DNA from 2 places in the Brevibacillus sp. GCM10020057 genome. Region 1 is predicted to be linked to the other one. Evidence: riboswitches for the same ligand, from Rfam matches in the RefSeq annotation. Region 1 holds a riboswitch; the other holds the start of a gene.
What was found. Region 1 has a riboswitch for FMN ahead of ribD (bifunctional diaminohydroxyphosphoribosylaminopyrimidine deaminase/5-amino-6-(5-phosphoribosylamino)uracil reductase RibD). Riboswitches for the same ligand answer to the same signal wherever they lie in the genome.
Positions count from the first base shown of each region.

Region 2: linked by a shared signal. The riboswitch ahead of ACFSO0_RS04395 (ECF transporter S component) and the one ahead of ribD (bifunctional diaminohydroxyphosphoribosylaminopyrimidine deaminase/5-amino-6-(5-phosphoribosylamino)uracil reductase RibD) in region 1 are both predicted to bind FMN.

Region 1 is NZ_JBHUJW010000034.1:53,558-68,687, forward strand. Features, by position in the region: gene ACFSO0_RS10630 (M23 family metallopeptidase) at 1-367, shown strand, start outside; gene ribH (6,7-dimethyl-8-ribityllumazine synthase) at 555-1,019, opposite strand; gene ACFSO0_RS10640 (bifunctional 3,4-dihydroxy-2-butanone-4-phosphate synthase/GTP cyclohydrolase II) at 1,034-2,233, opposite strand; gene ACFSO0_RS10645 (riboflavin synthase) at 2,262-2,927, opposite strand; gene ribD (bifunctional diaminohydroxyphosphoribosylaminopyrimidine deaminase/5-amino-6-(5-phosphoribosylamino)uracil reductase RibD) at 2,943-4,055, opposite strand; FMN riboswitch at 4,180-4,325, opposite strand; FMN riboswitch at 4,470-4,616, opposite strand; gene ACFSO0_RS10655 (HAD family hydrolase) at 4,696-5,349, opposite strand; gene yunB (sporulation protein YunB) at 5,838-6,575, opposite strand; gene ACFSO0_RS10665 (globin-coupled sensor protein) at 6,745-8,061, opposite strand; gene ACFSO0_RS10670 (hypothetical protein) at 8,298-9,086, opposite strand; gene ACFSO0_RS10675 (molybdopterin-containing oxidoreductase family protein) at 9,230-11,281, opposite strand; gene ACFSO0_RS10680 (AMP-binding protein) at 11,423-13,369, opposite strand; gene corA (magnesium/cobalt transporter CorA) at 13,764-14,699, shown strand; gene ACFSO0_RS10690 (HD-GYP domain-containing protein) at 14,718-15,130, opposite strand, start outside.
Region 2 is NZ_JBHUJW010000011.1:155,588-170,717, reverse strand. Features, by position in the region: gene ACFSO0_RS04405 (helix-turn-helix domain-containing protein) at 1-219, shown strand, start outside; gene proS (proline--tRNA ligase) at 433-1,899, opposite strand; gene ACFSO0_RS04395 (ECF transporter S component) at 2,215-2,820, opposite strand; FMN riboswitch at 3,082-3,235, opposite strand; gene ACFSO0_RS04390 (ABC transporter permease) at 3,301-4,098, opposite strand; gene ACFSO0_RS04385 (ABC transporter permease) at 4,114-4,908, opposite strand; gene ACFSO0_RS04380 (ABC transporter ATP-binding protein) at 4,901-5,911, opposite strand; gene ACFSO0_RS04375 (protein phosphatase 2C domain-containing protein) at 6,014-6,856, opposite strand; gene ACFSO0_RS04370 (glutamate-1-semialdehyde 2,1-aminomutase) at 7,006-8,298, shown strand; gene ACFSO0_RS04365 (hypothetical protein) at 8,450-8,590, shown strand; gene ACFSO0_RS04360 (zinc metallopeptidase) at 8,907-9,587, shown strand; gene ACFSO0_RS04355 (pyrroline-5-carboxylate reductase dimerization domain-containing protein) at 9,679-10,497, shown strand; partial or broken gene ACFSO0_RS04350 (NAD(P)-dependent oxidoreductase) at 10,494-10,991, shown strand; gene ACFSO0_RS04345 (NAD(P)-dependent oxidoreductase) at 10,968-11,375, shown strand; gene ACFSO0_RS04340 (flavodoxin family protein) at 11,646-12,191, opposite strand; gene ACFSO0_RS04335 (MFS transporter) at 12,197-12,880, opposite strand; gene ACFSO0_RS04330 (MFS transporter) at 12,919-14,136, opposite strand; gene ACFSO0_RS04325 (ABC transporter ATP-binding protein) at 14,211-15,130, opposite strand, start outside.

The DNA of each region.
Region 1 (15,130 bases):
CCATGAAGGCACGGACATTTTCGCCTCCTACGGGACTCCCGTGCTCAGCACCGCTTACGGCGTCATCGAGGTAATCGGCTGGAACCGCTACGGCGGCTGGCGAATCGGCATGCGCGACATGGGCAATGTGTATCATTATTTCGCCCACCTCTCCTCGTTCAAAAAAGGGTTGAAGCCAGGCGACATCGTCGAGCCGGGACAGGTGCTTGGCTATGTCGGCAGCACCGGCTACGGGAAGCCCGGCACCGCAGGCAAATTCCCTCCCCACCTGCACTACGGGATGTACCGGGAGACAGGCGGAGCAGACTGGGCATTCGACCCGTATCCGTACCTGAAACGGTGGGAGCGGCAGAGCAGAAAACGATGAAAGACAGCCGTCCCCGGGCGACGTTGGAAGAAGCGGATTGGTGCCGCTTCTTTTTTTATTTGACAGGTCGCCTCTGTACGCACAGCCTCTCGATCATCCATGACCCCGGCACGCGCAAACGGGAAGTCAACGGCAAAAGGACGCCCGCGGGCGCCCTTTTGCAAAATAGCATGCTATTATCGAATCGTTACGCAAACTGTCTGGCGAGGTTCGCCATTTCGATCGCGGCAGCCGCCGCCTCCCAGCCTTTGTTTCCTGCCTTGGTCCCGGCCCGCTCGATGGCTTGCTCGATGGAATCCGTCGTCAGGACGCCAAAGATGACCGGAATGCCGGTAGCGAGCGAGAGAGAAGCGACTCCTTTGGCAGTCTCGCTGCAGACGTAATCAAAGTGCGGCGTTGCCCCGCGAATGACCGCGCCCAATGTCACCACAGCGTCGTAGCGGCCCGATTCCGCCATTTTTTTGGCGATCAGCGGAATTTCAAAGGCACCGGGCACCCACGCCACGTCGATATTGTCTTCCTCCACGCCGTGGCGCTTGAGCGCGTCCAGCGCACCGCCGACCAGCTTGCTGACGATCAGCTCGTTAAAGCGTCCTGCGACAATCCCGACACGCAATCCTGTACCTACCAGATGTCCTTCAAATGTTCTCATGTTTCTTCCACTCCCTATCGATGTATGTGAAGCAAATGGCCCAGCTTTTCCTGTTTGGTCTCGAGATACTTGCGGTTGTGCGGATGCTCGGGCATCTGGATCGGCACCCGTTCCTCGACTTTCAGGCCGTAGCCGTCAAGCCCGCGAATTTTCCGGGGGTTGTTCGTCAAAAGACGCATCCGGTACACCCCGAGGTCGCGCAAGATTTGCGCCCCGATCCCGTATTCCCGCAGATCGGCAGGGAAGCCCAGCTTTTCATTGGCCTCTACCGTATCCAGCCCTTCTTCCTGCAGCTTGTAGGCGCGCAGCTTATTGATCAGGCCGATGCCGCGTCCCTCCTGCCGCATGTACAGAAGCACGCCCCGTCCTTCCGCCTCGATCTGCGCCAGTGCCGCATGAAGCTGCGGACCGCAGTCGCAGCGGTGCGAGCCGAAGACATCCCCGGTCAGGCATTCGGAATGGACGCGCACGAGAATCTGCTCGTCCGGGACAATCTCGCCTTTGATCAGCGCGACATGCTCCTTGCCGTCCAGTTCGTTCGTGTACGCGGCGATGCGGAAGTCGCCATAGGCGGTCGGCAGCTGCACTTCGATCTCCTTTTTGACCAGCGACTCTTTTTCCATCCGGTAGCGAATCAGGTCAGCGATCGAAATCAGCTTGAGCCCGAACCGCTTGGCGATCTCCTCCAGCTGCGGCAGTCGCGCCATCGTGCCATCCTCGTTCATGATCTCGCAGATGACCCCGGCAGGCGCGGCTCCCGCCAGCTGCGCCAAATCAACGGCAGCCTCGGTGTGCCCCGCCCTGCGCAGAACGCCGCCCGGCCGCGCGATCAAAGGGAAAATGTGCCCGGGGCGGCGGAAGTCCTCGGCCCGGCTGCGCTCGTCCAGCATTGCCAGTACGGTACGTGAGCGCTCGTGCGCCGAAATTCCGGTATGCGTGCTGCGTTCATCGATGGAGACGGTAAATGCCGTTCCTTGCTTGTCCGTATTCGTCTCCACCATCGGCGCAAGTCCCAGCTGTGCAGCCTTTTCCTCCGTGACCGGGACGCAGACCAGCCCGCGCCCGTGCGTCACCATGAAGTTGATCATCTCCGGCGTGGCCGCTTCCGCGAGGCAGACAAAGTCGCCCTCATTCTCGCGGTCCTCATCGTCCACGACGATCACGGCCTTGCCCCGGCGCAAATCTTCCAATGCTGCTTCTATGCTGTCTAACATCGTTCTCCCTCCTCAACTAGGAAAAAAATCAGGCAAATCCGTTCTCCTGCAAAAAGGCCAGACTCAATCGGGACTGCTGCTCCGTCCGTTGTTTGGGCGCCGCGTCCCGCATGCCCATCAGCCGCTCCACATATTTTCCGATGACGTCTGCCTCCAGATTCACCAGGTCCCCCGGACGGCGGTCCTGCAAGCTCGTCTGGGACAACGTATGGGGGATGATCGACACCGAAAAGCTGGCGTGGTCCACATCGACGACCGTCAAGCTGATCCCGTCTACGCAGATCGATCCGCGTGGGATCACGTATTTCAGCAAAGCCGGCTGTGCCGCGATGCGAAACAGCACGGCATTGGCATGCGGCTCGCGGGAGCGGACCGTCCCTGTCCCGTCCACGTGTCCGGAGACGATGTGCCCCCCGAACCGGTCGCCAAGGCGCATCGCCCGCTCCAGGTTGACGCGCTGCCCCCTCCGCAGCTGACCCAGGGTCGTCTTGTTCATCGTCTCCGGCATGACATCTACGGTGAATTGACGGGAGGTAAAGGAGGTGACGGTCAGGCAGATGCCGTTCACGGCGATGCTGTCGCCGATCTGTACGCCGTCCAGCACACGCTCTGCGCGAATGGCGAGCCGGCTCGCCTCCTTGCTGCCCGTCATGACCTCAAGAATCCCCACTTCTTCCACCAGTCCAGTAAACATTTCTCTCACCTCGCGTTATTCACTCGCCCTGTCCCACTGCGGGTAGCCGACGATGCGCACGTCCTGCTCGCTTACTCGCTCGATGGACAGATCGGCCAGCGGCACCGCTTCATCCATGGTGGCAAAGCCTGTCCCGCCAAACGGAGTCGGCGCCAGCTTGCCCCCTGCCAGTTTGAGCGAGACGTAGCTGACGACTTTTTGAATCGCTCGCGCTTGCAGGAAGGAGCCGTTTACTTCCGCTCCTCCTTCCACCAGCAGGGAAGTGATGCCCAGCTCGCCCAGCTTCTCCAGCACAGCCGGGACCGAGAGCGGAGCGTTCAACGTGATTAGCTTGACCCCTGCAACTGCAGCGAATGCTTGCCGCCTTTCCTCCGGTGCCTCTGCTGTCGTCACGATCCAGGTAGGCGCTGCCTTGTCCTGCACGACGCGGGCTTCCAGCGGTGTGCGCAGCCGGCTGTCGAGGATGACCCGCACAGGCTGCCTGCCGTACAGCTCTCCCTTGGCGCGGGCCGTCAGCTGCGGGTCGTCCGCCAGCACGGTCCCGACTCCGACCAGGATCGCATCGTGTTTGCGGCGCAGCGCATGTACCTCGCTGCGCGCCGCCTCTCCCGTAATCCAGCGGCTGTGTCCTGTGGAGGTGGCGATTTTCCCGTCCAGCGTGCTCGCCGTTTTCACCGTGACGAACGGCCGCTTCGTCTTCATGTAATGCCAGAACACCTCATTGAGCTTTTTTGCCTCCTGCTCGCACACCCCGACGGTCACGTCCACTCCGGCTGCCCGCAGCAAGGCGATTCCTTTGCCCGCCACCAACGGATTTTCATCCACGACAGCGACCACGACCCGCGCGATGCCCGCCGCGATGACCGCCTCCGCGCAGGGCGGCGTCTTCCCGTGATGGCTGCACGGCTCCAGCGTCACGTACAAGGTAGCGCCCCGCGCCTTTTCTCCTGCCATGCGCAGCGCGTGCACCTCGGCATGCGGCTCACCCGCTTTCAGATGCGCTCCCATGCCGACCACTTGACCGTCCCGGACGATGACAGCCCCGACCAGCGGATTGGGACTGGTCTGCCCCTCTGCGGCTCGCGCCAGCTCCAGCGCCAATGTCATGAAGCGTGTGTCTTGTTCCATCTCGCTCTCCTGTCTGCTTCAGATTCCAGCCAAAACAAAAAGCCCTCGAAACCTTTCGTTTCAGGGCATAGGGAAAGAAGCCTCGCTCCATCCGTTTTTTGCAAAAACAGACGAGGAAAGCACTTTGCATCTTCTCCCATCCGGACTGTACCGTCGGCTCTGGATTTTCACCAGATCAGTCGCTGCCTGACGAGGCCAGCGAGTCGCGGGCTTTGACATGCGTTCGTCATTACCGCCGGTCGGGAATTGCACCCTGCCCTGAAGATTGCTTGTCTGCTTATGAAGTTGCGTGCCTTCGTTCCCTTCCTCCTTGCGTGACAAATAAAAATGCCCGTGAGCTGATCGTCCCAGGGCATCGAGAAAGAAGCCTTTCACAACCGTTTTTTTGCCAAAAAACGACTGCGAGGCCATTCCAAATACCTTCTCCCATCCGGACTGTACCGTCGGCCTTGGATTTTCACCAAGTCAGTCGCCGCCCAAAAGCAGGCAGCGAGTCGCGGGCTCAGACGTGCGTTCGTCATTACCGCCGGTCGGGAATTGCACCCTACCCTGAAGGCTGGTATTCAGTTGCGTTAAGTATACCACACTTTTGGACGAGACCGAAGCCTATCCGTGCGAAAAGTTTCTTGTCCGCCAGAAATCATGAAAAATAAGGCAAAAGCTCCCGCAAGCTCTGGATGGTCGCCAGCGGATGCACCCCGTGATTGGCCATCTCGCCTTCTTTTCCCTGGTAGGCCACAAACCGGATGCCTGCATCCTGCGCCGCCTTGCCATCGATCCACGAATCGCCGACCATCGTCCATGCCTCCACCGGCCATTCGCGCTGCTGGCGCAATATGCAGCGGACGCCGGAGGGAGAAGGCTTCAGCTCGGCCATCTGCTCCCGCCCCACAACGTCTGCAAAAAAGTGAGCGATTCCCGTCCTTTGCAAGGCTTCCATGGCCGCCGCACGCGCATTGTTCGTCAGGATGTAGAGCGAGCAGCGCTGCCGCAGCTCCTCCAGCACTTCCACGGCGTGCTCCTCCAGCACAGCCCCGTGCATCCCTTCCTTTTCGATCTCTGTCACCGCCGCCCACATCTTTTCCTCGAGCGCTTGCGTCATCTGCGCAGACTGTCTCCCGATCTCGATCAACTGCGAGGCCGTATGACTTGTCCAGTCCAGGTCGGGCTGGCAGCATCCGTGCTCTGCCAGCAGCCGGAACACGGCGCGCTTCATCTCCGCGAAGTTGATCCTGGATTTCAGCAGGGTATTGTCCATGTCAAAGATGATGCCTTTGGCCCTGTGTGCGTTCATGATTTGCCCCCTTTTCTGTCAGGCTTTGACTGACTTTTCCTCTTTTCAAACAACAAACCGCACAGCATCAGCCATGCGGTCCTGCAACGCGTGTATCGCTATTTATCTTGCAAAGGAAGGTTTCTTGCTGTGGACGGGGCCGCTGATCACTTTGACGTACTCGGCATCTCCGCCTTCACTCGCCGGCCCGATATACACGCCCGTACGCGTATCATGTTTGATCCAGTCCTGCTTCGTTGGGGCGTTCGTTAACCATCGTCCAGTGGCGGCTCCGTAAATAGAATCTTGTGCGTTTCTTTTACCCGCATCCTTCATCTCGAATCCCCTCCGACTACCTCCGTGATGGTATCCAGCAACTCTTGATTATGACTGATGATTTCGGGAAGCTGCTCATCGGATAAAACTTTCTTTCCAGAAATATGCACCGATAGTACATGTTCGTTACCTAAAGGATAGCATAGCACATGGACCTCAGCAACTTGCTTCCTTTACTCCGACGCATCCGGAATCGCCTGGCTTTGCGGCGTCTCGGCCCGCGGCACATCCGGCTTGCCTTCCGGATTGTTGTACAGGTACTGCGGCACGTCGCCGACGATCAGAGAGTGGGTGATCGGAATTTTCGTGGTGACGGTCTGCTCGTCGGTCGCAAACGGAATGACGATGCGCAGATCCACCTCCACAAAAATGTAGACGGTCGCCAGCACCATATTGATGCCCGCTTCCTTCAGCTCCGTCTCCAGCTTGGTCTTGACCGAGCCGATCGGCATGAACGTCACCGGCAGCTCCGGTCCCATGTTCGCGAGAAAGCTGTTGCCTGTCGCCAGACCAAGAGGAATCGTGCTGCCCACATGATCGTGCTCGAACTCCTGGAGCTTGTTCTGAATGCGGGAAGTCGTCTCTCCGATGATCCGCGCGTACTCCTTGAAATTAAACTGATACGCCTGGATTTGCCCCTTTTTGTCCTTTTCAATCTTCACGATCTGGTTAAAGTCGACGCCTTGCTGGGATATCCGCTTGGTGACCGCATCCGTTATCGCTTCCTTGGCCAGCTGCTCCGCCTTTTGCGAAGCCAGGATCAGGAGCGTTGGCTCGAGCCGGTTCTCCAAAAAGATGAGCGTCTGGATCGTCATCGCCAAAAAGATGACGATCGCGATAAAAAACGCCTTCGTTCGGGACAGCGGGTTCTTCCAACGCCGACGGGGTCGAAACTTCGCCACGCCCGTCACCTCCCAATTGCTACATCCTATGGCGGCCAACAGGAAAAAAGACTTCCGTTTCCGCGTTCATCCCGACAAATCGACTTGACTTTCCACTATCTCCTACTTAAACGAAAAAAGCACATCTCCGACTGGGCGGGATGTGCCTGATGTGATGCGCCGTATATGCCAACTGTTGCTACAGGTTTATCGTCACTTCCGACAGCTCGTCTGCCGAACTGGCTACCTGCGCCACCGCCTGATTCATGTCTTCCATGACGCGGAGGAAGTTTTCCAGTTCCTTTTGAATCCTCGAATTCTGCTCCTTGCCTTCCATGACGGCGCCGATGATCCCCTCGAAAAAGGCGTTGGTCTCGTTGCTCATCATCGTACTGGAATGAACGAGCGCCTGGATCTCCCCGAAGACCAGCGACAGCGCTTCGGTCTGCTGGTTCGTCTTTTCGATCAGTTCACGCACGCCAAAGACAGATTGTTTGGTCTGCTCCGCCAGCTTGCGCACTTCATCGGCGACCACCGCGAACCCGCGTCCCTGTTCCCCCGCTCTGGCCGCCTCGATCGCCGCATTGAGCGCGAGCAGGTTGGTCTGCTCCGCAATGGCGGTCACCACGTTGACAATGCCGCGGATTTTCTCCGCGTTTTCCTCCAGCATAGCCATTTCTTCCGCAATTTGCTTGGCGCTGTCCTGGATCAGCTCCATTTGCTCCTGCTGCTTCTGCAGTTTTTCCTTGCCTTCCTGGGAAAGCTGCTGCGCTTTGACGGAAAAATTCGTCCCGTTCTCTGCAAAGCGCAACACCTCACGCGATTGCTCCGTCAGCTGCTGCACAAACGCGCTGTTTTCTTCGGAAATGGCGGCAAGCTCTTTGGCCGAATTGCAGAGAACCACCCGCAACTGGCCTTTTTTCTCCAGCGCCTGCCTGCGCACGCGCTCGTGCTCGTTCTCGTATTCCTCCAGAACGATCTGCTGCTCGATACTGAGCAGCTTGGTCACGACCCGGATCGCACGGACATACTCCTGCTTGTCCTCGATATGTTCATGCAGCAGATCCATGATGGAGACCAGCAGGTTTTGGAACGCACCCATGTACCATTTCGGCTCCAGTCCGATGCGCATGTGGATGATGGCAATCCGGCTGCGCTGCTCGTAATAGTCCCTGTCGATCCTGCCGCTGAACATCTCCTGGATGTGGCGGTTCAGCGTCTGTTTCAGGCGGTCAATGCTGCTGTGCTTGTCGATAATGGACATAAGCAATGACTCGCCGGCAATTTGTTTATAAAAAAGCTCTACAATTTTGTCAATATTTTGAATGATCAAAGGCTGAATCGCTTTCGCATCCGACAAGTCCTGCTCGGTCAGCTGGATCATGGCCAACTGTTTCGCCAATTGGGTTCCCAGTTCGATCTGAATCTCGCCCATTTCCTTCCCCTCGCGAAAGAAAGGCTCTTTTTTCGCTTTTCTTTTTAAGCCGAACAGACTTGAAATCGGGAATGTACTCATAGCACAAACTCCTTTTTGATATGGGTACTGGTCATATTCTCATTGTACTATACAATAAATTTTCCCAGTTGTGTATATGCGTAGAATAATACATAACTACCCGCTTTTCCGGGCAGGTAAACAGAACGCCCGCTCGGTTGCATTTACAACGTCAACTTTCAACATTTTAGAGCGGCAAAAGGGGCGGCTCCCCAGTCAAAAAAATCGACTTTTGAGACAGCCCCTGCCGTTTCCCGCTACCGAACCGCTTTTTTCACCTGCGCGCTCTGCAGCTTCCAGCCGTTGTTTTCCCATTTCCACAGCGACTCCACGTACGCGATCGTGTCCGCATTGGCCACGCCGCTCACGCGTTGCTCCCCTTGCAGCACGCATACCCCGTCGCGCTTTTCGAGGGGCCGCAGCACGCTGAACGAATTCGGCATGACCACCACCGGCCGGGCGAGTTTGCCGTTTTTGTAGACGCCGTTGTCCTCGTAGATTTGTTTGCGGTCCGACAAGTCGAGCACCGTCGTCTGATTCGTCTCCTTGATCGTCAGCGGAACCTTGTAGCCGTCCTGATAGGAGCCCGAGATGGTCAACGGTTGCGGAACGGGCAGAACCGCCGGATTGTTGTCCCTCGTGCTGAACAGGTAGTAGTCCGATGTGCCCCCGCTTCCGCCCGTCGGAGCCTGCACCAGAATTTGCTTGGTCCCCTCCCCTGTAAAATCGCAGAAGGACAGCTGCGGCTGGTAGCCGCCGTACGCGGTCTGCATAAACGACACTTTTTTCGCGACGGGGTCCTGGACCATCACCTTCAGCTTCTCGTAGTACGGGCTGTCTGCCGCAAACCGTTGGCCGAGCAGCGAAACCAGATCGGGGCGCCCGTCTCCGGTCACATCCTGCCTCGCTGTCTCCAGCACTTCAAATACAGCCGGGGCGGGGGCAGCCTGGCTCCCTTCCGGCGGGGGAGCAGCCAGCGCGGTTCCGCAAATGCCAAACGTCAAGACAACACTTCCCCATACGCCTGTCCAATTCCTTGCCCGCATGAGCGATTCCACCTTTCGCAGATAATGGCAGTCCTAGTATGCGCAAAAAGCAGCCTCGCCTAGCCGTAATTGGCCAAGCGAGGCTATGTCGCCGGACTGCTCCATTCCGCAGGCCCGATCGACCGATTCGGCGGCGGATGGCGTTAGCGGGCGGCTTTCTCCACGTTGACGCGTCCCGAGAAAAAGGTTGCTCCGCCGCCCATATCTGCGATCCGGTCGGGCGTGAGCGCGTTGACGAAACGTTTGGCTCCCGCCTCATCGGTGTCGGCCCACAGTCCCTGGCTCACCACCACTCCGGGCAGCACGCTCTCTCCAACCGATGCCGTCAGCTCGATCTCGCCCCGGTCGTTCCACACGCGCACCGCATCCCCGTCGGCAATGCCGGCAGACTTTGCATCGGCAACGTTCATGAACAGCCGCGGAAATTTTTCCATCTGGACGTGCTTCGCATTGTTCGAGAACGTCGAGTTGAGAAAATTGTGATTGGGCCCTGGCACGTACAAAAACGGATAGTCGCTTTCCACGACAAGCGGTGTATACGTCGGCAGCGGCGGATACCCGAGCTTCTCCATCTGCCTGGAGTACAGCTCGATCTTGCCGCTCGGCGTCGGCAGGTTTTCGATGAACGCAGGCGTGACCCCCGCCTTCACGTAGTTTTTCTCCATCAGAGCCTCGTAGCTGATGGTGCGCAGGTACGGATTGGCCGGGCAGTCCAAAGCCTGGCGGATCATGTCTTCTTCGGTGTCGTCGAACATCTCGTCTTCGTAGCCCATTCCTTTTGCCAGCAGGCGGAAGACGTCTACGTTGGATTTGCTCTCTTTGTACGGCTCAATCACCGGCTTTTGCACCTGCATGTAGTGATGCCAGTAGGACGTGTAGAAATCCGTATTTTCAAAAGCCGACGTGGCGGGCAGGACGATATCGGCATACTTTGCCGTCTCCGTCATAAACAGATCGTGCACGACCGTAAACAGGTCCTCCCGCCGCAGCCCCTCCCTTACCTTGTTCCCTTCCGGTGCCACCAGAGCGGGATTGCAGCCGTACACGTACAAGGAGCGGATCGGCGGGTCCAGTGTGAGCAGAGCGTTGCCGATCAGGTTCATGTTGATTCGCCGCGTATTTTTGTCGGCGAGTACATCGGGGCGCTGCAAAGCATGCTTGTTGTGCTCCAGGAAGCCTTTGTTGCCCTTCATGGCCCCTCCGCCCGGAACGAGCCATTGCCCGGTCAAGGCCGGCAGACAGGCGATCGTCCGCACGCTCATGCCGCCATTGTCGTGATGCTGCAACCCGTTGCCGATACGGACCAGCGACGGAGATGTCTGGCCGTACAGGCGAGCCAGCCGACAGATGTCATCGGCCGGAACGCCGGTAATCGCGGAGACGGTCACCGGATCGTACTGGCGGACGTGCTCGCGCAGCTGCTCGTGCCCGACCGTGTACTTCTCGAGAAAATCCGTATCCACCATGCCTTCCGCAAACAAAACGTGCATCATGCCCAGCGCGAGCGCGGTATCCGTGCCTGGCAGCACCGGAATAAACCAGTCTGCCCATCGTCCTGTCTGGTTTTTATGGACATCGATGACGACGATTTTCGCGCCCTGCTTGCGCGCTTTTTCCGCCAACATTACCTGGTGCATATTCGTGCTGACCGCATTGATGCCCCACATGATAAACAGCTTCGTGTGGACGGTCTCTTCCGGATCGGTTCCGTATGCGCCGCCCATCGTGAAGCTGTAGCCGACACTGCCTGCTGCATTGCAGATCGTCCGATCCAGACGGCTGGCGCCGAGACGGTGAAACAGCCGGTGATCCATCGTTTCGGCATTCAGCCTGCCCATGTTTCCGTAAAAGCTGTACGGCAAAATGCTCTCGGGACCGTATTCAGCGATCAGCTGCTTCCATCGGGATGTAATCGTCTCGATCGCTTCCTCCCAGCTGATCCGCTCAAACTTGCCCTCCCCTTTTGCCCCGACGCGCTTCATCGGGTATGCCAGCCGTTTCGCGTCATAGATTCGCTCGGCCATGTTGCGCACCTTGTTGCAGATGCTGCCTTGTGTCACCGGATGGTTCGGATCGCCTTCGATTTTGACGATTCGCCCATCCTTTTTATGCACGAGCAGGCCGCACTGGTCCGGACAGTCCAGGGAACATACCGAAGGAAATACTCCATTTGGTTGGTCTACGTAAGATTGCATATGGCCAGACTCCTCTTTCGTCTCTCTTTTTTGTTATTGTACTCCTCCCTGCCCATTCCGGACAGCAAAAAAAGCTCTGCCCGACATGCCTGTCAGCACTTCGGGCAGAGCCGCCGGAAATAACAAGGGATTGCGGCTTTCTCACTGATCCACCGCCGATCGTCTCGGCAAGCCATCCAGCGCAGCCGGATTCATCAGGCTGGCCGTGTCGCCGAGCGCATCGCCAAGGTAACGCTGCCTGATCAGGCGGCGCATGATTTTCTGGGTCCGCGTCTTGGGCAGATCAGCGACGACGTGAATCTCGCCCGGCTCATACGGCTTGCCGAGCGACTCGGCCACGTGCCGCTTCAGCTCGCCCGGCTGCAGGGCAGCTCCCGGCGTCAGGACAACGAACAGGACGATTTCCTCGCCCTTCACGGCGTGGGGAACGCCGATCGCAGCCGCTTCCAGCACGCCAGGGTACTGGCTCACCACGTCCTCGATCTCGCCCGGGCCTGTTCTTCTTCCGGATACTTTGATGACGTCGTCCGCCCGGCCCAGATGAAACCAGTAGCCTTCCTCATCCTGCACGACCATGTCGCCCTGCCACCACATCTGCTCCCCAAGGGGGAAATACGTGTCGAGATAGCGCTGGCGATTACGCCAGAAGCCGCGTGTCTGCGCAGGCTGCGGCACGGTAAAGACGAGGTAGCCCGGCTTGCCTGCCGGGACCGGCTGTCCTGCTTCGTCCACCACTCTCGCCCCGACAGCTGGCGTCGCTCCCAGACACGTCGCCTTTTGCGGCGTGATGCACGTAGAGGACAGAATCTCGGCGAACACCTCCGTACCTCCACTGCCGTTGATAATCGGGGTCCGGCCCCCCGTCCAGGACAAATACCACGACCACGTCTCCTCGTCGATCGGCTCGCCCGTATGGCCCAGGATGCGCAGAGAAGACAGATCCGCCTGTTCGCGGAACGCTTCGCCGTACGCCTTCAGCATGCGCAGCGCCGTAGCAGGAGCGCCGAAAACCGTCACCTTATACTTCTCGATCATCTTGTACAACCGCCCCGGATGCGGGTGCATCGGGCTGCCTTCGTAGATCAGAAAAGGCGCCGCCACACTGTGTGCGGAAAAGAGCGGCAGTTGCCCCATCATCCAGCCGAAATCCGTCACCATGGTGAAAATGTCGTCCGGCTGCGTATCGTAAATAAACATCCCGACCTCCGCCGTCTTGACCGCGATCCCGCCGTGCACGTGGACGATGCCTTTCGGGCTGCCGGTCGTACCGGAGGAGTAGCTGACCATGCACGGCTCCTCCGCGTCCGTCTCGACTGTCGCAAACTGGTCGGAGGCCGCATCCATCGCTTCGCTCCACCGCCAGTCACGACCAGGCACGAGCAGCGCCTTTTCTCCCAGTCGTTCGGCGATCAGGACGCTTTGTACCGTCGGAGCCGACTCCAGCGCCTTGTCCAGCACATGCTTGAGCAGCACCTGCTGCCCGCCGCGGTAGAAACCGTCTGCCGTCACCACGACCTTTGCTTCCACATCCCGCAGGCGCACCGCGACTGCTTCGGGACCGAACCCGGAAAACAGCGGAACGGCGACCGCTCCTGCCTTGTAGATGCCGTACAGGGAGATGACGGTCTCGGGAATCATCGGCATGTAGATGGCCACCCGATCTCCCCGCTCGACACCCATCCGTCTCAAAACGTTGGCGAACCGGTTCACCTGCCCGTGCAGCTCCCGGAAGCTAAACCGCCGCTCTTCCTCCGCCTCGCCTTCCCAGAGCAGCGCGGGCCGATCAGCCGTGGACTCCTGGAGTGCCCATTTATCCAAAAAGTTGTGGACGAGATTGATCTTCCCGCCGACGAACCACTCTGGCCACGGCAGTCCTTTGGACACGTCTACGACAGCGCGGTAAGGCCGGGCGAATTCGATACCGGCAAAGCGGATAAAGGCATCCCAAAACCAGCTGACATCTTCCTCCGAGCGACACAGCAGCGTCTCGTAATCGGCGATTCCCTCCCGCTCCATGAAACGATGCAGATTGCTGCGCTCGCGCTGCTCCTGCGTCGGCTCCCACACCACTTTGCGTGTACGCATCATTCAATTCCCCTCCCACACGATTCGGAATGTTATGAAAACGTTTTCTTCCTCCATTTTCCACCCCCTGTTCCGCCTCTGTCAATAGCGCCGGACAAGTCTACCGCTGTCGTCACACGGATAGGATAACGGTGAACTTGTTGAAACAGGAAAAGGGAGGAACACTAAACCAGGGCACCTCCGAGCGCTGTGCGCAAACTGACAAGCCGGCTGTCATACGTATGTGGGGAGAGAGAAGGAAGGAGCGATCAAGCGGTGGATACGCCAAAGGAAAAGCCGATAGCACCTCAGCCTCCCAGCCGTCAGGCCCTGCGCGAGGCCTATACGCTGATCCTCACCCGGATATGGCCGCGCCTGGTCAAGACCCAAACCACCTGCAGGAGAACCGAAGAACATGATGAAGATACGACTGATCCAAAACGGATTGATTACCGAGATTGACGACGTGGAAGAAGCCGTGCAGCCTCCCGTCAACGGATTTTACTGGATCGATGCTACCCCGTTTGACCTGGATGTCCTGCAGCCGTTGTTCGGCCTGCACCATCTCGCCGTGGAAGACTGCATCGACGAGGAGGAGCAGCGCCCCAAGCTGCAGTTGTACGACGACCACTACTTTCTCGTCATCAACGGCATTGCCTTTCACAACCAGGACATCTTTTTGCGTGAGATCAACGTCTTTTTCGGGAGCCATACGATCATCACTGTCACGAAGCAGGAAGCGCCGGAATTCGCGGTCATGCTCGCCATCCTGCGCGATCGGGAAGTAAACCGCCCTGACCAATTTCTGTACTACCTGGTCGATCAGGTCGTGGACCGCTATTTTGAAGTCATCGAGAAAATCGAGGACTTGATCGAAAAGCTGGAGGAGCAAATCTTGATGAACACCCGCAAGTCGCATCTGGACCAGATCATCGGCTTGCGCAGCGAGATTTTGTACGCCCGGAAAATGCTCGTGCCGCAGCGGGAGCTGATCGATTCGCTGCACAAAAAAGAACTTCCGCTGATTCATCCAACCATGCGGAAGTACTTCGGAGATATTTTGGAGGATGCCGCGAAAGTCGTAGAGAGCTTCGAGACGTTTCGCGAGCTGATCGGGAACTTGCGCGAGGCGTATCAATCCGCGCTCGCCGGCCGTGCCAACGACATCATGCGGGTCTTTACCGCCTTGACGACGATATTCATGCCGCTCACCATCGTCACCGGCATCTACGGTATGAATTTCGACAACATGCCGGAGCTGCGTTCCCCGTACGGCTACTACATCGTGCTCGGGGTTATGGCGGTTATCGGGATGACGATGTACTTCATTTTCAAGAAAAAGGAATGGCTGTAGCCTCCCTGCGTGCGAGAACTAGACAAGCTCATCGCACGCGACAATCATCAGGCTCAGCTTTTTGGACAAATCGCACTCGTACGGCTGGTCCAGGTCTTGTCCGTACTCGTCCACGAGAATGCGGACCACGGGCCGGCTGGGCATTCCTTTGTTGGAATCGACGACCACACCTGCCTCACCGGTGTTCAGCTTGACGGTAAGCCCCAGCGGATACAGAGCGATCGTATCCCGCAGGCCCTCCACATACTTCTGGTCAAACAGCGTGCCGGAGCCGGAAAGCAGCACCTCCATCGCCTCGTGCGGCAGCATCGCGGGACGATAGACGCGATGGGACGTCAGCGCATCAAAAACATCGGTGACCCCCATCAGCCGCCCGACCGGATGAATCTCCTCGCCCTTCAACCGCCTTGGATAGCCGGAGCCATCCAAGC
Region 2 (15,130 bases), on a different contig from region 1:
TACAAAAACACCTTTGCCTTCAATGTGCACGAATTCCATCTCAGCCAGGACGAGCGCAATCAGTTCGTCGATGAGCTGGGCAATCTGTTGCACAAGTACAAGGCTTTCAAAAGCGAGCCTGGGCGCCGCAAGTTCAAGTTTTTCGACGTTCTCTTCCCGTTGACTCCCGCCGAGCCTTCCGACGATTCGGACGAGCCGTTCGAGGATTCAGAAGAATAACGGGCCTGGGCGCTGTATAAGAGTCAATAAAGCCAAGGGGCTGTCTCAAAAGTCAATTTTTGACTTGGAGACGCCCCTTTTGCTGTTCAAAAACGTTGAGAAATCAATTATTCTCAGATAGCTGCGCCGATGTGCTGGCACACCTTTTTGCTGTGGACGGCTCTGCCTGCGCCGCGGCATGGCAGAGCCATACTTATGTTCCTTTCTGCTTCCCTAGTAAGCCCGTCCGAACCAGACCGTATGCTGCGCCTTCCCGCCACAGCAGATGCACGCGGCCTTTTGCACAGGCGGCTCGAACGGGATGTTGCGGGACGTAAACTTCGTCTCTTCCTTGACCTTTGCCTCGCACGCATCGTCGCCGCACCAGCCGGTCAGCACCCAGCCGCTCGGAGTGTTCTCTTGCTCGCTTTTGGCGATGTGGGCCACAAGCTGCTCCAGCGTGTCGATGTCGAGGTGGGAGTTCGCCTCGCGGAAAGCCAGCGCTTTTTGATACATGTTCTGCTGAATGTCCGCAAGCAAGCTCTGGATCGTCTCCACGATGCCGTCCAACTTCGCGGTGATCTTTTCCCCGGTGTCGCGGCGCGCCAGAATCACCTGTCCGCTCTCCACATCGCGCGGCCCCATTTCCAGCCGCAGCGGTACTCCGCGCATTTCCCACTCGTTGAACTTCCAGCCTGGCGTCTCCTCGCGCAGATCGGCGCGGACGCGGATACCGGCGGCTTTGATCTGGTCAAAGAGCGGATCGAATGCGACCATCACTTGTTCTCGCAGCTTCATCGGACCGACCGGGATCATGATGACTTGTGTCGGCGCCATCCGCGGCGGCAGCGCCAGCCCCCGGTCGTCGCCGTGCACCATGATCATCGAGCCGATCAGACGGGTCGAGCTGCCCCAGGACGTGGTGTGCACGTATTTGAACGTGTTGTCGCGGTCGAGGAATTTGATCTCGAAGCCGCGCGCAAAGTTGTCACCAAGGTAGTGGGAGGTGCCTGCCTGCACGGCCTTGCCGTCCTTCATCATCGCTTCGATGGAGTACGTGTCGACGGCGCCGGCGAAACGTTCGCTCGGCGTTTTTTGCCCCATCCAGACCGGGATCGCCAGCTCCTGCTCGACGACTTCGCGGTAAATCTCCAGCATCCGCATGGTTTCCTCGCGAGCTTCTTCCTCTGTGGCATGGGCGGTGTGCCCTTCCTGCCAGAGAAACTCGGATGTGCGCAAAAACGGCATCGTCCGCTTTTCCCAGCGGAATACGTTGGCCCACTGGTTGATCAGGACAGGCAGGTCGCGGTAGCTTTGAATCCACTGGCTGTACATATGCCCGATGATCGTCTCGGACGTCGGGCGCAGCGCCAGCCGCTCCTCCAACGGCTCGCCGCCTGCCTCCGTCACCCACGGCAGCTCCGGATTGAAGCCTTCGACGTGCTCCTTTTCCTTTTGCATGAAAGACTCGGGAATCAGCATCGGGAAGTATGCGTTGCGGTGCCCGGTCTCCTTGAAGCGCTTGTTCATCGCCTCCTGAATCCGCTCCCACAGCTCATAACCGTCCGGCTTGAACACGATGCAGCCGCGAACCGGCGTGTAGTCCATCAGGTCTGCCTTGCGAATCGTGTCGATGTACCAGCGCGAAAAATCTTCCGCTTGCGGCGTAATTTCTTTCACAAACGTTTTTTCCTCTTTCATCCTGCTACAGCTCCTCTTGAAAAATAATGAAAAAATCCCCCATCCCAACATAGGGACGGAGGATTAACATCCGCGGTACCACCCTGATTGATGGCAGCAAAAACTGCACATCCACTCAAAGTCCCGATAACGGCGGGGCAACCGGCACGGCTCATCGCCGGCAGCTTCAGGATGGGGAGCAGTCATGCCGCAGTATCGGCCTTGCAGACGAGGGCCGACTCTCTGGGACGCGGCGCATGCTGCGGGTCCTTTCACAGCCTTTGCAGCTTTCACAGCTTTCTTAAATCAATATGTTAACAAGCCGCAGACCGATTGTCAATTTGTGGCACGCGGACTCAAGCGGGTCGCCAGCTTGACGTACACCGGATAGGCGACCAGGGAAAGCATCGCCCCTTTGAACATGTTGAACGGCACGATTCCGTACAGGATGAGGGACCATACGCTGTCGGCGCCGAGCGTCGCGAGCAACTGATCCATCGGCATATGAGAGATGGCGGCATAGGCAGGCAAGAGGAAGAAAGCGTTGGCCAAGGCCATCACGACACTCATCAGCAACGTCCCGAGCGCAAGGCCGGTCAAAAAGCCTTTCTTTCCCTGGCTGACACGCTGCATGGCAACCGCCGCCACGATAAAGCTCGCACCCGCCGCCACGTTGGCCAGCTCGCCGATCAGCAAGCCGTCCGTGTTCTTAAACAGCATGTGCAGCGCATTTTTCAGCACTTCCACGATAATTCCGGCCATCGGACCGTACATGAGGCCTCCGATCAAGGAGGGCAGCGTACTGAAGTCCAGCTTCAGGAAACTCGGCATCATCGGAACGGGAAACTCCAGATACTGCAGGATAAAGGCAACCGCCGCCAGCATGGGAATCGTCACCAGCCGCTGGGTTGACCTCGTTGCATGCAAAGCTGTTTCTTTCATGTGTACCATCTCCTCGTCCATGTTCTCCTTCTGAGGAATGGCAACAGTGCGTTCCTGTCCACACTGCCTGACTGCTGCTCAAACGCCGGAAGCGCTTTATCCGTACAAAAAGCCCTGAGGAAAAAGATCCCCAGGGCTTTGACAGACGCAAGACATAAGCAGGTGCAAAATTAAGAACGAGAAACAATAGGGCTGTCGCGTGTATCGAACGCCCCGCTCCCGCTTGCACAGGCAAACAAGCACGTGTGGTAACGTACTGTCGTCATCCTTCTCCCATCCAGACTGTACTGTCGGCTCCGGAATCTCACCAGATCCTGCACTTCCTGCCGTTTATCGGCCGGGAAGGCTCGCGGGCTTACATGCACATGGCACGATCACCGCCGGTCGGGAATTTCACCCTGCCCCGAAGGAATGTGTAGTTGTATACAGACTTATTATACTGCGGTTTTTTTATTTGACAATAACCGAAAGCGCATGGTCCTAAGACCCCGCTCCCCTGTATTTGCTAACTCCCCAGTTCCAGACGAGCAGCCCGAGGCCGAAGAAGATCACGGCCATCACCGGCGTCATGAACGCGTAGCTGTACCACGTTTCCTTGCGCAGGAAGTATGCCGCCGGATAGACGCCGACAAAGGCAAACGGCAGCACGTACGTCAGCATGAATCGGATGATCTTGTTGTAGACGTCAACCGGGTAGCGGCCGTATTGCTGAATGTTGTAAATCATCGGCGTAATCCCCGTCCGCGAATCGGAGAAAAAGCTGATGGCAGAAATCGCCGTGTACACCCCGCCGTAGATCAGTGCGCCGCTGACCGACAAGACGATGAAAATGAACGGATCGTACCAGGTAAAGCTGAGCTTGAGCTGAATGGCCGCATACCCCATGATGATCAGACCGGAGATCACGCCGAAAATCCGGTCCGGCGCGATCGATTCCAGACAGACCTGCGCCAGGTTGTGAATCGGCCTTGTGAGAATGCGGTCCATTTCCCCGCGAATGATGTAGCGCTCGTTGAAGTCCCAAAAGCCGAAGAAAATCGAGAACAGCGCGTACGGCACGAGAAAAAATCCGTAGATGAAGATAATCTCGTCGCGCTTCCAGTCGCCCATCAGCGGCACGTGCTCGAACACGACGATGATAAAGACGAGGTTGATCATCTCGGAGATCAAATTCGATGCCAGATCGCCTAGGAAGTCCGCCCGGTAGGCGAGTCTCGTCTTGAAATACTGCACCAGATAGTCGGCAAAAATGCCAAAGATGTGCTTCATGTTTTGCAGCTTTTGCATGTCTCCCTACCCCCCCTGCACGACCAGCCGATTGCGGGCCAGTCGCCATAACATCAGGATCGGGACGAGAATGACGACCATCCAGACGGCCTGAAAGCCGATCAGCTCCCACGCCCTGGCCGGGGTGATCGCCCCGGTAAAGATCAGGCTGGGATAGTAGTTGATCGCCTGGAACGGCAGCAAGCCCATCACGGTCTGGGCCCACCCTGGGAAGAAGCTGATGGGCAGCACAAGCCCGGACATCAGGTCGACGATGACCCGCTTGGCCCGCATCATGCCGTCGTTGCGGAACAGGAAGAACGTGAACAGCCCGGTCAGGAGATTCACCTGCGTATTGATGAAAAAGGCAAGCAAGAGGCTCAGCAGGTACAATCCCCAGCCCTGCGCAGTGGCAGGGAAATGAAACGGGATGATCAGGCTGACCAGAAAAATACCCGGACCCGCGAAAAACAGGAAGCGAAAAATGCCTTCCCCCAGCGCCTGCGCCGTCTTGACGGACAAGTAGTTGTACGGCCGGATCATCTCGATGGCGACCTTTCCTTCCCGCACATCCTGGGCGATTTCCATGTCAATGTTGTTAAAGTAAAAGGCACGAGACATCCAGGCGATCGCTACGTACGATGTCATCTGTTCGACAGACAGGCCGCCGAGCTGCTGCTGTCCGTTGTAGATCGCTCCCCACAAAAAGTAATACGCCCCGATGTTGATAGCGTAAATGATAATCCCGCTGTAGTAGTTCACCCGATAGGCCAGCATGGTCAAAAAGCGCATGCGGATCAGTTCCATGTAGAGTCTACGCATGACTGGCTACCTCGCCGTCTGTCTGGTAAATGTTGCGCACGATATCCTCGGTGCTCGTCTCCATGATTTTCACGTCGCTCACATCAAAGGACGACATGACAGTAGACAGGACGTAGGGGAGCATTTCCTGGCTGCGCGCCACCTGTACGCTCAAGGTATACTCGTTGACCTGCTCGATCCGACAGGGCAGATCGCCGAGCACGCGGCGCAGTTCGATCGACGGGGTGCGCTTTTTCATCTGGAACTGCACTTCTGTCCCATTGCCCCAGCGCTCCTTCAGATCGCTCAAGAGGCCGTCGAAGATCAACTTGCCTTTGTCCATGACCAGCACCCGTTTGCAGAGCGCTTCAATGTCGGACACGTCATGTGTCGTCAAGAGAATGGTCATGTTCTCCGTCTCGTTCAGATTGCGGAGAAAATCGCGGATCTTTTGCTTGACCAATACGTCCAGTCCGACCGTCGGCTCATCGAGGAACAGCAGCCTTGGCTTGTGGATCAGGGCAGCCGCCACCTCGCAGCGCATCCGCTGGCCGAGACTGAGCTTGCGTACCGGCTGGCTGACGAACGAGCCGATATCGAGCTCCTCGATCAGACGGTCCAGCCATTTGCCGCCCTGCTCGTCATCTACCTTGTAAACGCTCTTGAGCAGGCGGAACGATTCGAGCGGAGACAGGTCCCACCATAGCTGCGAGCGCTGCCCGAAGACGACCCCGATGGAGCGCACGTACTCTTCGCGCTCCCGGAACGGGACGAAGCCGTTGATGACGATGTCGCCGCTGCTCGGGGTCAGGATGCCCGTCAGCATTTTGATCGTCGTCGACTTGCCCGCCCCGTTTTCCCCGATCAGGGCGAACATCTCCCCTTCCTCCACCGTGAAGGAAAGGTTGTCGACTGCCTTGACCGTCTTGTACTCGCGGCTGAACAAATCGCGAAAAGCACCACCGAGACCCGACCGGGACTGGTGAATGCGGAATTCCTTTTGCAACTGCTTCACTTGAATCATCGGTTACCTTCCTTTTGATTGCTTCTGCAAGATTCCATCTGTAAGTGTATATGAGCGTGTGCGATTTGTGCAAAAATCAATGTGCTGGAATTAATGGTTACGTTAATCCATGTACAGCACAATCCCCGTCTTGTCGTCTGATTTCTTGAAGCGCACGTACTTGAGGCATTCCGGATCGCTGTTTTCCAGCGCGAGCAGCTCATCCGTGTACCGCTGCAGCCCTTTGTGTACAATCGGCAACACGGTTGCTTCCCAGCGCGGCGTTTCTCCGCCGTACGGGCGCGGCATGAACAGGCCGTCCGTCAAAAGGACAAGAGCATGAAGATGAATCCGGTTGATCCGGCCGTATTCTACAAACGCCTTGCTGGCCACATCTCCGTTTAGCACGCCGTATCCCCCGGCAGCATTGGCCAGATAACGGTTGGCGCACAAAATGTCCCGACACTGCTCCATCAGCTCGGTCCGTTGCGTGATGCCTTGCTGAATACACGACTCCCATCTGGCAAACGCCGCCTGCTCCAGATGGCTGACCTGCGGGTGCGTGAGAGGCCGTACCGTATCGTCTGCATAGACAGCGAAAATCATACAATCCCCTGTCTGCGCGAACTCGATGTGCGAATCCCCGACCCGGACAAGCGCACATGCAGCTCCCCACAACGCTTCTTTTTGCTCCAGATCAATCCCTTCCTCGCGCATGCACGCACCAAGCCGCTCATTGGCAGCGACCAGCAATTCGGTCAGATCCTGTTCCTCTCCCGCTTCCTCCATCTGCTGTTTCACGATTTGCGCGGCCAGCGCACCTGCCGTCAGCCCTTCTTCGTTTTCATAAGGCGTAAGAGAAGAAACCCCATCCACCACTGCAAAAAGGCGCTTCCCCTGATTCGCGACGTAGGCATCCTCGTTTCTTTTCCCGCTTCCTGCAACAGAGATGCATTCCATTTTCATCGTGACAACCGCCTTCTCCCTCGTATTCAATTGCTGAAAAATTGTATCATTTTTCCTTTTTCCCTTCCATACATCTCCGCTGCTGTCCACTGATTCCCAAGCATGTGGTAAGATAGTGGAGACCTTTTGGACAGAAAGAGGGAAAAAACATGAACCGTGAAAAATCCGCACACCTGCACCAGCAAGCCCTGGACGTGATTCTCGGGGGCGTCAACAGCCCTTCCCGCTCCTTCAAGGCAGTAGGCGGCGGTGCCCCTGTCACTATGGAACGCGCTCAGGGAGCGCACTTCTGGGACGTGGACGGAAACCGATACATTGACTATCTGGCAGCGTACGGCCCGATCATCACCGGACACGCCCATCCGCATGTGACCAAGGCGATCTGCGAGGCCGCTGCCAATGGCACCTTGTACGGCACGCCGACCCCATGGGAAGTGCAGTTCGCCACGATGATCCGCGAAGCGATCCCGTCGATGGAGCGAATCCGCTTCAACAACTCCGGTACCGAAGCCGTCATGACGTGCATCCGCGTCGCCCGCGCCTACACCGGACGGGTGAAAATCATCAAGTTCACCGGCTGCTACCACGGCCACTCGGACCTCGTGCTCGTGGCGGCAGGCTCAGGACCGTCCACGCTCGGCATCCCGGACAGCGCAGGGATTCCGCAGAGCATCGCCAATGAAGTGATTACCGTACCGTACAACGACATCGACGCATTCGCAGAGGCGATCAGCCGCTGGGGCAGCGAGACGGCGGCTGTACTCGTGGAGCCAATCGTCGGCAACTTCGGGATCGTCACACCGGAGCCAGGCTTCCTGGAAGCTGTGAACCGGATCGCGCACGAAGCCGGAGCGTTGGTCGTGTACGACGAAGTGATCACGGCCTTCCGCTTCTGCTACGGCGGAGCGCAAAACTTGCTGGGCGTCGAACCGGACTTGACAGCGCTCGGTAAAATCATCGGCGGCGGCCTGCCGATCGGGGCATACGGCGGTCGCAGGGAGATCATGGAACAGGTCGCGCCGCTCGGACCTGCATATCAGGCCGGAACGATGGCCGGGAACCCCGCTTCCATCCGCGCCGGCATCGCCTGCCTGGAAGTGCTGAAGCAGCCCGGCGTCTACGATGAATTCGAGCGGCTGGGCGCGATGCTCGAAGCCGGCATCCGCGAAGCTGCGCAAACACATGGCATTACCATTCAGCTCAACCGCGTCAAAGGGGCATTGGCCGTATACTTTACCGACGAGCCTGTCCGCAACTACGCCGGGGCGCAAAAGGCTGACGGCGAGCTGTTCGCCCGCTTCTTCCGCCTGATGCTCGACGAAGGCATCTGCCTCGCTCCGTCCAAATACGAAGCCTGGTTCATCACTACCGCGCATACAGAAGCGGACATCCGCGAGACGATTGCAGCCGTCGACCGCTCCTTTGCAGCGTTGAAAGCGTAAGGCTGTCGGGACGAGAGCGGCAATTCAGGGAAAAGCGGGGCGGCGGACAGGAAGCCTGACGGCACAGCTTATGCGTGGGAACGGTTCCCTCGCACCTGCCGCTCGCCTGCGGGAATACTACTCATGCAGTTACCCGCAAGGAGGGATCTTCGTGTCGAAAGGTGAACATACGTATCCGCAAGCTCCGGAAAAGACGCTGGACTCCAAGATGAGCTCCAAAATGATGGAAGTCGTCGGCTTTCAAAAGCCGAGAAAAACCGAACATCACAAGACGCAAAATCACGATCGTTAACTTGCCGAAACAGGCATATCCCGCCTCTCTCCTGGTTGGATGTGCCTGTTTTTTTCTGCCCGCAGAGCGACGAAAAAGACGCAGATGGACCTTTCGCATCCACGCAATGTGGTACTCCTCCTGCACATGAGGAGTATGTTTCCGCCATGCATATAAGCAGGTGATAATATTGTCAAAACCGGTTGCGAATTGTACAATAAATGGTGAAACTGCTGCTTGATATTTTCGTATATAGACATGTGGGATACAAATGAAATGAAAGGTATAAAATCGCAATCGTGACGTATATGAAGATAACTGTAAGGAGTGATGGTGAATGTTTTTCCATCCCATGGACTTTCTGATTATCATTGCGTTTGTGCTCTCTCTCTGGGCACAGTACCGGGTAAAGGGCACGTTTAACGAATACGCGAATGTCCCTGCCTCCTCCGGAATGACTGGCGCAGAGGCGGCGCGGCGCATGCTGGATGCCAACGGCTTGACGAATGTACCGGTCGAACACATCCCGGGTACGCTGACCGACCATTACGATCCGCTGTCGCGCGTCGTGCGTCTGTCCGATCCCGTGTACTTCGGCAACTCGATCTCATCCCTGTCGGTAGCCTGCCACGAGGTGGGGCATGCCATCCAGCACAAAGTGTCTTATCCGATGCTGGTAGCGCGCCACCGGATCTTTCCGGTCGTGAACTTCGCGTCGGGTGTCGCTCCACTGCTGCTGCTCGCCGGGTTCTTTTTGAAAATGGCTGGTCTGCTGCTGCTAGGCATCATTTTCTTCTCGGCGGCTGTCGCGTTTCAGCTGATTACGCTGCCGGTCGAGTTCAACGCCAGCAGCCGCGCGAAAAAGCTGATGGTGCAAATGGGCTTTATTCGCAACACCGAGGAGCGCGACGCCAGCAAGGTGCTTGGCGCAGCCGCCCTCACGTACGTCGCAGCAGCGTTGATTTCCGTCCTGGAGCTGGCGAAGTACATCATGATTTTCCGCTCCGAAGAAGACTGATACACAGATGCAAAAGGTACAGCCTCCCCGCTGCGGGCGCTGTACCTTTTTTGCATGGCTTGCGCTACAATGGCAGGGAGGAGGTTGGACCATGAATATCGGAATTATCGGATTGGGCAGTATTGGCCAAATGCTCGTGGCGGCTTTTTGCAAAAGCGCTGCAGTCGCTCCCGGGCAGCTGGTCGTATTCAACCGTACGCGGGAAAAGGCAGAACGTCTGCAGGCTGACTATCCGGTATCCATCGCCGAATCGGCCCAGGAAGTGTGCCAGCAGGCGGAGATCGTCTTCGTCTGCACGAAGCCTCTCGACATATTGCCTCTTTTGCGCGAGCTGTCGATCCCCGCAGGAACCCACGTCGTCTCCGTAGCGGCAGGCGTCAGCATCGCCGATCTCGAGCGTGTACATACAGGAGCGGTCAGCAAAGTCATCCCAACCGTCACTTCACAGGTGCTGCGCGGCGTCTCGCTGTACACTTGCAGCCAGCGCCTCACCCTGCAGCAGCGGGAAGCATTCTTGAGTCTCCTCTCCGCGATCAGCGTGGCCCAGGAAGTATCAGAGCGGGAAATCGAGACCGTGACGATCTTGACGAGCAGCGCCCCTGGCCTGATCGCAGGGATGCTCGAGTCGTTCGCCCAGGCCGCCGTACGCCGCACGCCTGAGCTGTCGATCGAGTTGGCCCGCAGCATGCTGGTCGAGACGATGCTTGGCACGGCCCTGCTGCTGCAAAAAGAACAACTCGGCTTTGACCAGCTGATCGAGCGGGTCGCCACGAAAGGCGGCATCACCGAAGAAGGACTGCGCGTGCTGGACAAGACGCTCCCGCGCGGCTTCGACGAGCTGTTTGCCATGACCGAATCCAAGCATGGCGCACTCAAACAAATGATACAGCAGCAAACTTCACCCCAATGATGCGTAAAAAGGAGATAGCAACGATGAAAATAGGATGGATCGGTTTGGGAAACATGGGCGTTCCGATGGCAAGCAACCTGCTCGCGGCAGGCTACGAGCTGTCCGTCTGGAACCGCACTCCGGAAAAGGCGAAGCCCTTAATCGCCAAGGGCGCGCGCATGGCTCCTTCTCTCTCCCGACTGGTAGAATAATCCGACATACTGTTTACAATGGTCAGTGACGATGAGGCTGCGCGCGCAGTCTACACCGGCCCCGAGGGAATACTCGCCGCTTCGTGCGCGGGCAAGCTGGCAATCGACATGAGCACGATCTCTCCACAGACGTCCCGCAATCTCGCAGCACGCTGTCAAGAGGCTGGCATGCGCTTTCTCGATGCCCCTGTATCCGGAAGCGTAGGGCCTGCCAGGGAAGGCACTCTCGTCATCATGGTCGGCGGAGAACAGGCGGACTACGAAGAAGCCAAGCCGCTCCTGGACAAGCTCGGCAAAGTCGCGTTCCATCTCGGCCCCAACGGCGCAGGCACTTCTGCCAAATTGGCGATCAATCTGCTGCTCGGCATCACCGTCCAGGGCGTCTCCGAAACGATTCTGTTCGCCCGCTCGCTGGGCATCGGCACCGAGCAGATGCTGAACATCATCTCCGAAAGCGCAGTCGGCACGCCACTCATCCGGGGGAAAGCAGCCTCCATCCTCGCTGACGACTACCCGGCTGCCTTTGCCCTCAAGCATATGGCCAAAGACCTGCGGCTGGCGAGCGAAGCCGGAGTATCTACACCACTTGCCGAGTCAGCGAACGCCAGCTACCGCCACGCTCTGGAAAGCGGACTGGGCGAGCTGGACCTGATGGCGATCCTCAAGCATTTGGAAGGCAGCAAGTAACGAGCCGGAGCATTTTTTGTCCGGCTGCACGGGATACGGCAGGAAATAACGGCCCCTGTTTCAGTCGCATTTTGCGTTGAAACAGGGGTTTTGTTCATTTGCACGCTACCGCATTTATTCGCCTGTACGCCGGGCCGGGGAAGCGACGAAGACACCAAAAAAGACCGGCACACAATTACCGGTCTTTCGCTGTCTCGATTCGCCTCCGCGCAGAAAGCAGACTGCACAGGCGAGCTGCCCGACAGACAAGCAGCCATTCTCGCGTGTCGCCTATTGCTCTGCCTTCAGAATCGCGTTCAATATTTTGGCATCCGCCAGCGCCCGTTTATCCTCGAGGACATCTCCCGGCTTGTTGCCCTGCCCGATAATGTACCCTTCAAACGGCGTGCCGACAAAGCCGAAAATGTACTGGAACTGCTGAATGAGCGGCAGTCCATTCACGCGTGGCTCATCGCCGCCTGTCGCGATCACGTACGCCTTCTTCTGCGGCATCGCCAGCTTGAAGTTGTAGCGCTTGTCGCGAAGCGTCTGCGACCAGCGATCGACGAAGTTTTTCATATGCCCGGACATGCTGTACCAGTAAATCGGCGTGGCGAAAATGAGCACGTCATGGTCCAGCACAGCCTGGATGACCTGGTCGTAGTCATCGTCGACTGGCGAGAAGCCTTCCGGATCGTGCCGCTGATCGCAAATGGGGCGAATCTCCTTTTCGCGCAGCAAGATTTGGGTGTGCGGCACCCCCTCCAGCACGAGCTGTGTCAATTGCTCCGTATTGCCGTTTTCCCGGGAACTGCCTTGCAAGACGAGTATTTTCATGTCTCTCACTCCATCTGTTCTACCTTCAGTGGCGGCGCTGCGCTCGGCTGACGCAGCCGCCATGCAAAAACCGCTGCGAAGCACAGAAAGCCCGCCGATAAAAAGTACGCCGTACGCGTGCCCAGCCATTCGGCGATGCCCCCCATGGCCAGGGCGGAAAAGCCAAAGACTGCAGAATCTATCGCTCCTTTGGCCGACATGACGTACGGAAGCCTGTCGGTTGCCGCAGCCTGCTGCAGGACGGTTTGCTTGGAAATGAGCAGCATTTGATAAAGCGGTCCCAAAACAAAAGAAAAGAACAGGGCCAGCAACGGATGTGTGCTGCTGCCAAAGCAAAGGGTCACGCCCCCTGCGCCGAGCATGCCGACGACAATCCAGCGCGGCAGTTGGCTGTTCATCCTGTTCGCAAAGGATAAAAGCAGCACGCTCCCAGCGATAGAGCCGAGCATATAGGCTGCGTTGATGTAACCCCACCACCGCTCCCCTGCTCCCAGTTCCTCCACCACAAACGGCAGCATGATCGCCGCGATCCAGACAGCGCTGGCTACGCCCATCAGCACATCCAGCGTGACGACCAGACGTACCGTGCGAACATCGCGTATGAACCGCCAGCCCGTCAGCCAATGGCCTTTATCCGAATCACTCTTATCATGCGCCGGTGCAAATCGTTCAAGCCGACGTCCAATCACAAGGGAGGTGCACCTCATTTCCAGGAAATTACCTCCAATTATAGTTCAGAACCCGTTCCCTGTACAGGAGTACGGCGGAAGTAGGTGTAGTACACCCAGCCAGCGTTGATCAGCAAAAAGACGCTCGTCATGAAGAAGACGCCCTCGATGCTGACGTAGCCTGCCAAAAAGCCGCCGATCATCGGGCCGAGCATGCTGCCGATGCTGACGAAGCTCTGATTGTAGCCGTAGACCCGGCTGACCATATGGGCAGGCGTCGCTCTGCGCAGCAAGGCGTTGACAGAGGGAAGCAGTCCTCCCAGAAAAAGCCCGAGCAAAAAGCGCAGGATGACCAGTTGCCAGACCGCTGAGACCAGCCCTTGCGGAATGAAGATGACCGCCGCCGCCACGAGCGCGAACAGCAGCACTTTTTGCGAGCCGAACTGGTCACCCAGCTGCCCCAGACGCGGGGATGCGAAGACGTTTGCCACCCCCATCGCCGCCTGGACGATCCCTGCCCACAGCGCGACCTTGGCGCCTTCCGAGCCGACCAGCTGGGAGATGTAGATCGGCAATACCGGCACGATGCTGAACAAAGCGAACTGAATCATCACGGTTACAAAAAAGAGCGCCGGCAGCTCCTTTGACGAGAAGATCATCCGGAAATCTTCCCGCAGGTTGGACCGGTCCTTTTTTTCCGGTGGAACAAAATTCTCTTTTACCGTAAACGTAATGACCAGTGTGGCCAAAAGCAGCAAGCAGCCCGTAATGACGAAAATCATGCGAAAGCCGATATGTCCTGCCAACACCCCGCCAAACAGCGGACCCATGATCGTGCCCGCCGTCACAGACGACTGGAGCATCCCCTGCGCCCAACCCGTTCGCTCCTTCGGGACAGACGACGCGACCAGGGCGGTGCTGGCCGGGATGATCCCCCCGACAAGCCCGTTAATCAGGCGCAAGGCCAGCAGCTGCCAAAGACTCCCGGCAAACCCGGTGAGCGCTACCGTGATCGACATGAAGTAGCCGGAGCGCAAAATCATGATCTTGCGCCCGTGTTTGTCTGCGAGATTCCCCCAGACGGGAGAAACGAGACCGGCCGTCAAAAAGTTGGCCCCAAAAATAAGCCCTGCCCACGTTGTCACCTGATGCGGGTCTTCGATGCCGAAGTCCTGCTGAATATACAGCGGCAAAAACGGCATGATCATACTCATTCCCATCATGACGACAAACAGGGAACTACATAACACGTACAAGTTGCGCCGCCATACTTCCATTGCATGCGCCTCCCTTCTCTCTACGCAGGAACCGTACGGCGCAAACCCGCAAAGCAATCAGCCATGTCATGCCCTTACGATCCCTGCTCCTGCACAGGGGCATTCCCCAGGTCCTGCACGCTCCACAAGCTGTAATAAACGCCCTGCTTTTCCAACAGCTCCTCATGCCTGCCCTGCTCGACGATGCGCCCTTTTTTCAGCACCACGATTTTGTCTGCATGGGTAATCGTCGACAGGCGATGGGCCACGATGATCGTCGTCCGACCCTTGGTCAGGCGGGACAGCGACTCCTGGATCATGTGCTCCGACTCCAGGTCCAGAGCGGAAGTAGCCTCATCCAAAATCAGAATGCCCGGATCGCGGAGAAATACACGCGCGATAGCGATCCGCTGCTTTTGTCCACCAGACAGCTTGACGCCGCGCTCTCCCAGCTCCGTGTCGTAGCCGTTGGGCAGCCCGCTGATAAACTCGTGGGCATTCGCCGCTTCCGCCGCACGCACGACCGCTTCCTCGTCCGCTTCCGGATTGCCCATCAAAATGTTGACCTTCGCCGACTCGCTAAATAAAATGTTGTCCTGCTGCACCATCCCGATGTGGCTGCGCAGGCTGCGCTGCTTAATATCCCGCACATCGATGCCGTCAACGGTGATCCGCCCCTTTGTCACATCCCAAAAACGCGGCAGCAGGCTAATCAGCGACGACTTTCCGCCGCCAGACATGCCGACGAGCGCGACGGTCTCGCCCGGCTCAATCGTCAGGTTGATGCCGTCCAGCACGAGCGGGCCATCGTCGCGGTAACGGAACGACACGTTTTCAAACCGCACCTCGCCGCGAATCCGTCTGGTCACCGGATCGACTGGCAGATCGATTGCCTGCGGCCGGTCGACGATGTCGTAGGACTCATCCATGAATTCAAACATCCGGTCCATGGAAGCGATCGCCTGCGTCAAGACCGTAGAGGAGTTGACGAGCCGGCGCAGCGGCGTGTACAGTC